2 regions of the Ciceribacter sp. RN22 genome follow, and region 1 is predicted to be linked to the other one. Evidence: predicted binding sites of a transcription regulator. Region 1 holds the regulator's gene; the other holds the start of a gene.
What was found. The regulator PhoB, encoded in region 1, activates phosphate uptake and scavenging genes when phosphate is short. The targets are predictions, from matches to a motif close to TGTCATNNANCTGTCAT.
Positions count from the first base shown of each region.

Region 2: a site for PhoB is predicted at 2,154-2,170, ahead of NHF53_RS10840 (UDP-2,3-diacylglucosamine diphosphatase). Genes of this name have one in related genera too.

Region 1 covers NZ_JAMXLD010000001.1:177,172-180,572, forward strand. The annotation lists gene NHF53_RS00875 (aspartate aminotransferase family protein) at 1-419, opposite strand, end outside; gene NHF53_RS00880 (GcrA family cell cycle regulator) at 842-1,366, shown strand; gene phoB (phosphate regulon transcriptional regulator PhoB) at 1,434-2,117, opposite strand; gene phoU (phosphate signaling complex protein PhoU) at 2,143-2,856, opposite strand; gene pstB (phosphate ABC transporter ATP-binding protein PstB) at 2,901-3,401, opposite strand, start outside.
Region 2 covers NZ_JAMXLD010000001.1:2,212,948-2,216,348, forward strand. The annotation lists gene NHF53_RS10835 (MlaE family lipid ABC transporter permease subunit) at 1-1,062, opposite strand, end outside; gene NHF53_RS10840 (UDP-2,3-diacylglucosamine diphosphatase) at 1,230-2,111, opposite strand; gene NHF53_RS10845 (TetR/AcrR family transcriptional regulator) at 2,221-2,817, opposite strand; gene NHF53_RS10850 (lipoprotein) at 3,003-3,179, shown strand; gene NHF53_RS10855 (NADP-dependent malic enzyme) at 3,283-3,401, shown strand, end outside.

The sequences.
Region 1 (3,401 bases):
GCGATCGTCGCAAGCGTGCGGCCGTGGAAGGCACCTTCGAAGGTGATGATGTGGAACTTTTCCGGGTGCCCCTTCGAGAAGTGATAGCGGCGCGCGGTCTTGATCGCGCATTCCAGCGCCTCGGCGCCCGAGTTGGTGAAGAACACCTTGTCGGCGAAGGTCGCCTCCGTCAGCCGCTTGCCGAGCGTTTCCTGGCCTGGAACCTCGTAGAGGTTCGACAGGTGCCAGACCTTTTCGGCCTGTGACGTCAGCGCATCGACGAGATGCGGGTGGGCATGCCCGAGCGCGTTCACTGCGACGCCGGCCGCGAAATCGAGATATCGCTCACCATTTTCCGCGATAAGCCAAACCCCTTCGCCGCGCTCGAAACGCAGAGGCGCGCGCAGGTAGGTTTCGTAAAGCGGCGTGGCTTCAGCCATGGTGGAACAGCTCCTTCGCAACCGATCGATGTGAACACGGACCTTCCGGCGTCCCGCAGAAAAGTCCCCGGAAAAATCAAAAATGCCGCCTTTCGGCGGCGGTTGGCACTATCGGCATTTCCCGCTGTGCTGTCAACAAAACTGCGACACGCAAAGGATTTTTGTGATGCGCGAGCGCCTTTCACAGCTTTGATTCTCGCGGCCGGCGAAAGCCAGCAAGTTGGGGAAAACTTGAAAATCGATTCCGCTTGATTCGTCCGACTCTTGTCACGGAGTCAGCGCCACACTAGGTTAAATTTACATTAAAAGATTGCATGCGGCAGAAGTAGTCACCGAAAGTATCGAGGAAGTCTTGTTTTGGATTCGTCCGAAGCAACGGAGACGGATTCTGCCGTTAATATCGCGATGGCGGAGATAATGGCATGAACTGGACAGATGAGCGCGTCGAAAAACTCAAGAGGCTCTGGGCCGAGGGCCTGAGCGCAAGCCAGATCGCCGCACAACTCGGCGGCGTCAGCAGAAATGCGGTGATCGGCAAGGTGCATCGCCTCAACCTGCCGGGACGCGCGAAGTCCGGCGGCGGCACGGCACCGGCTCGTACGCCGAAACGTCCGGCACCGGCCCCTCGTCCCTCAAACTTTGCTGCGCGCGTCCCCGCCCGCGCAAACGCCCGTCCGGTAGGCGGAGCGATGCTGAAGGAAGAGGGCCAGATCGATGCCCTGGAGGAAATCCGCGCCGTTCCGGCCTCGAACGTCGTGATACCGATTTCCCGCCGGCTTGGGCTCACCGAACTCACCGAACGCACCTGCAAGTGGCCGATCGGCGATCCGATGAGCGACGAGTTCCACTTCTGCGGCTGCGAGTCACTCGATTCCTCGCCGTACTGCAAGTATCACGCCAAGCTCGCCTATCAGCCGGTCTCCGAGCGCCGCAAGGCGGACCGGTAAGCTTCTGGCCGGAGAAAACGAAAACGGGCCGCGCGGCCCGTTTTTTTGTGCGTGATGTAATTGGAAATCAGGCTTCCATCGAGTATCCGGCGCCGCGCACGGTGCGGATGACATCCTGCATGTTCGAGAAGTTGAGCGCCTTGCGCAGACGTCCGACGTGGACGTCGACAGTACGTTCGTCGACGTAGATGTCGTGCCCCCAGACGCCATCCAGCAGCTGCGAACGGGAGAAGACACGGCCCGGCGAAGTCATCAGGAACTCCAGCAGTCGGAATTCCGTCGGCCCGAGGCGGACCTCGCGGCTCTTGCGATGAACCCGGTGGGTTTCCCTGTCGAGTTCAATGTCGCCGCAGCGAAGAACGCTCGAGAGCATTTCGGGACGGGCACGCCGCAGCATCGCCTTGACGCGCGCCATCAGCTCCGGCGTCGAAAACGGCTTGACGACGTAATCGTCGGCGCCCGTGGCCAGGCCGCGCACGCGTTCGCTCTCCTCGCCGCGCGCCGTCAGCATGATGACAGGCAGGCGTTCGGTCTCCGGTCGCATACGCAGCCTGCGGCAGAGTTCGATCCCCGAGACGCCCGGCAGCATCCAGTCCAGAAGCAGGAGGTCTGGAACCCTTTCCTGGAGGCGCAGCTCTGCTTCGTCGCCGCGCAGAATCGTCTCCACCTCGTAACCTTCGGCCTCAAGATTGTAACGAAGGAGTACGCTCAGCGCCTCCTCGTCTTCGACTACCACTATCCTTGGCTGCATCGCTCACTTATCCTCTGCAGCGGCATCATTCGGTGACCGCGCCGACGTCCGTCGTCAGGTCTTCCTTCGGACGCTCGCCTTCGGGCTGGGCCCCCGTGGTCATGTAGTAGATGGTCTCGGCGATGTTGGTGGCGTGGTCGCCGATCCGCTCGAGGTTCTTGGCGCAGAAGAGAAGATGCGTGCAGCTCGTGATGTTGCGGGGATCTTCCATCATGTAGGTCAGCAACTCCCGGAACAGGGAGGTATAGACAGCATCGATCTCGTCGTCGCGATCGCGGACGGACTTCGCCTTCTCCGCCGAACGCGTCGAGTAGACGTCCAGGACTTCCTTCAGCTGCACGAGGGCAAGTTCGGAGAGGTGCTCGATGCCGCGAGCGAGCTTGCGCGGGATGCCCGCGCTCTGCACCGCCATCGCCCGCTTGGCGTTGTTCTTGCCGAGATCGCCGACCCGCTCCAGGTCGCTGGCGATCTTCAGCGCGCCGATGATCTCGCGAAGGTCGCTGGCGACGGGTTGGCGACGGGCGATCGTGATGACGGCCTTGTCACCGATTTCGCGCTCGGCTGCGTCCATAATGACGTCGTCGGAAATCACCTTGTGCGCCAGAGCAGCGTCCCCGTGGACCAGAGCGCGGACGCTGTCGCCCACCATCTGCTCGGCGAGTCCGCCCATCTCGGAGATGCGGCGCATCAGGTATTTCAGTTCCTCGTCGAAGGCGGAGTAGATATGGGTCGATGACATGTCGTGATCCTCGAATGAGTGCGTCTGCGCGGTTGGACGGGGCGTCAGCCGAAGCGGCCCATGATATAGTCCTGCGTGCGCTGATCGTCGGGATTGGTGAACATCTTGTCGGTGTCGTTTTCCTCGACGAGTTCGCCGAGATGGAACATGGCCGTGCGCTGCGACACGCGCGCCGCCTGCTGCATCGAATGCGTGACGATCACGATGGTGTAGTTCGCGCGAAGTTCGTGAATGAGTTCCTCCACCTTTGCCGTCGCGATCGGATCGAGTGCCGAGCAGGGCTCGTCCATCAGGATGACCTCGGGACTGACGGCGACGGCGCGGGCGATGCACAGACGCTGCTGCTGGCCACCCGACAGACCTGTGCCAGGAGCGTCGAGGCGATCCTTCACCTCGTTCCAGAGGCCGGCTTTCTGCAGCGCCGACGAGACGATGTCGTCCAGATCCGATTTCTTGCGAGCAAGCCCGTGGATGCGCGGTCCGTAGGCGACGTTTTCGTAGATGGACTTCGGGAACGGGTTCGGCTTCTGGAACACCATGCCGAC
Region 2 (3,401 bases), 2.0 Mb from region 1:
GTGGCGACCGAGCGACTCGGCGCTTCCACCGACCTTCATGCCTTCGACAGCCGAAACAATTCCGATGATCAGCGCCATGAAGGGTGCCTTGATCATGCCGGAGGCGACGGTCGAATAGTCGATCGCCTGGTTGAGGCGCGTCGTGAACACGTCGAAGGTAATCCCGGAATAGCCCCATGCCACCAACGCCGCCCCGTAAAGGGCCGCGAAATTGGCGACGACCGTGAGCAGCGGCAGCGCCACGACCAGCGCGACCAGCCGCGGAAAGACGAGGACGCCCACGGGATTGAGGCCGATGACCTTCAGCGCGTCGATCTCCTCGCGCATCTTCATCGAGCCGATCTCGGCGGTGATCGCGCTTCCCGAGCGACCGGCGATCATGATCGCCGTCAGCAGCACACCGATCTCGCGCAGCTGCAGGATGCCGACGAGGTCGACCACGAAGATTTCTGCCCCGAAGTAGCGCAACTGGAAGGCCCCCTGCTGGGCGATGATCGCGCCGATCAGGAAGGACATCAGCACGATGATCGGAACGGCGCGAACTCCCATATGGTCGAGCTGGTTGACCACGGAAGCCGGCGACACGCCCGACCCGCGGCCGAGCTTCATCTGCGCACCCCGAACGGCCGAGCCGAGCACGTACATCATCGCGACGGTGTCCTGCCAGAGGTGCGCCATCATGACGCCGACTGGCCCGAAAGCGCGGATGAAGAGCGGCTCCTTTTCCTCGGCGTGATGGGGCGCCTCCACCGTCTCGGGCAAAGCCCGGATGAGTTCCTGCATGGCCGCGGTGCCACCCGTGAGACTGACCGTGCTTCCCCCTGCCTCGCGGCCGGTGACGATGCGTCGCACGAGCCAAGCCCCCGCCGTGTCCATCCCGTCGATGCCCGAGAGGTCGAGTTCGACCGGGGCACCTCCGTCGGAGCCCAGGCGCTCGATGCTCGGCAATACGCCGGCGAGCGTGTTGTTGCGCCAGGTCCCGGACAGGATCAGCCGCCGCCCGCCGCCCGGCAGGCCGCCTTCCTCGATGGCAGCGGTTCCTGGATGATCATTCAAGGTCAGACGTCTCTCACAGGCTGACGGTTCTCGTGCGAAGATTCGCGACTGCAACGGGCTTACACCAGATGAGGCGGCAGTATAACCTGAGGTGCCCTCATTGGAATCCGTATCGCGGAGTTTGACGGCCTGCGTAGCCGCGAAACCACATCTTTCTCAGAGAACCCGGCCTGTCAGTGTCCGACGGAAGGCACCAGAGCGGCTTCCGCGTCTGCTTCGGCCGGGTTTGCGACACGGAGCGGGATCGCAAGCGTGTTCGCGGCACGGGTGATTCCCTTGGCCGTCGGGGTCTGGATCAGATGATCCCAGGAGATGAGTTCGAAACGGCCGTCGTGATGCTCGGCGATCGCCGTGCAACTTTCCACCCAGTCTCCGGTGTTGATGTAGCGAATGCCATCGATCTCTTCCATCACCGCATGATGGATATGCCCGCAGATCACGCCGTCGACGCCGTTGCGGCGCGCCTCCTCGACAACCACCTTCTGGAACTCGCCGATGAAGTTCACCGCCTGCTTCACCTGCAATTTCGCCCAGGCGGAGAATGACCAGTAGGGCATTCCGAGACGGCGCCGGACGGCCGCCAGGAGAATGTTGATGGCGATCGCCGTATCATAGGCCCAGTCGCCGAGATAGGCGAGAAGTCGTGCGTTGCGAACCACCACGTCAAATTCGTCACCATGGAGCACCAGGTATTTCTTGCCGTCCGCCGCCTCGTGGACGATGCGCTCCGCCACCTCGATGCCGCCGAAATGGCTGCCGGGGAAACCCCGCAGGAATTCGTCGTGATTGCCGGGGATGTAGATGATCCGCGTCCCCTTGCGTGCCTTGCGCAACAGCTTCTGCACCACGTCATTGCAGTCCTGCGGCCAGTACCAGCTGCGCTTCAGCCGCCATCCGTCCACGATGTCGCCGACCAGTACGATCGTCTCGGCCTCGTGGTACCGGAGGAAATCGATCAGGAAATCGGCCTTCGCGGCCTTCGAGCCGAGATGCACGTCCGAAATGAAGAGCGTCCGGAATTGGCGGGTATCCGCGTGTGTACTCACGAGGGTCATCCTCTGGGTATTGGCGTTATCAGCCTCTAAAACCAGAGTCTTGTTTCAGCTTGATGACATGCGTGGGGGATTGAACTCCCGCAAATGCCGTCGTTCCGGCATGGCGCATTCAGTCGGAAAGCGGCGGTAGCTTCCGGGTCGCGATCGCTCTCGCTTCCTCCCGATCCACCCCGAGCGCCGCCAACAGCAGTTCGGCCGCCTCACTGCCGGCCTCCCGCCAGGTCTTGTGCCCCTCCTGGACGAGAAGCATGGCGGCAAGCGTCGTTCCGCCGATCATCGCCACCACCGAAGTGAAGTGCTCCTGCGGCACGACGTAGCGCCCCTGTTCGATCCCCTTCAGGATGTCCGCCGTCGAGGAGCCGGTCAGCAATCCGTGCAGCGCGCGGTTGGTGAAACTGAAGCGGACGAGGAAACGTCCCCAATGCGGCTCTTCATGGGCTCGCCGAATGAACAGGCGGACCCCACAGGCCAGCCGCAAAGCAGGGTCGGTGAGGTCGGCCATGCTCGCCACCACCCGGTCCTGCATCTCTCGCGCGAGGTCACCGGCGATGTCCTCGAAGAGCGCACCTGGATCGGGAATGGTGTTGTAGACGGTGCCACGCGCGACACCGGCCTCGTCCGCCAGCTCGCTGACGGTGACCCGATCACCGCCCTTCCTGGCAAAGAGGCAGATCGCCGCATCACGGATCCGGGTTTTGATACTCAAGACGTCCTTCCTTTCGACGCTCCCCTGCTCCCGTAAAATTGCAGGAATTCCGGCTGCGTCAATTCATCTCGTTCTTTCTATCGCATTGCCGTTGAAATTTGAACATTGATGTTCAATATAAGACTTGCAAGTTCACTCAACGGCGCGCGGATCCTCCGCGGCGGCCGACACCAGGAGCCAAGAAAATGAAAAAGATCGTCCTCGCCACGTTCGTCGCCGCAGTCCTCGCCGGATGCTCGCAGACCACCGGCTCGATCGAGAAGACAGAAGCCTGCCAGCAGACGGCGGACGGCAAGTGCACCACCTCCAAATACGGCGTGCACGCCACCTCGCTTCCGCCGCTCTTCACGCCGGGTGTCTAAGAAGCGACAGGGAGGCGCCGGAGAGCGTCCGAAGACACTTCCCCCCGAGGACTTTTCGTGTATTCAGGAGTCTCGACTTTAGAGACATATGTTAGTGGGCACGATGAATTCTCAGGACAAGACGAAGCCGCAACCGGCCTCCGGCGATCTCGACGAGCAGGCGCTCTTCTACCATCGCTATCCGCGACCGGGGAAACTCGAAATCCAGGCGACCAAGCCGCT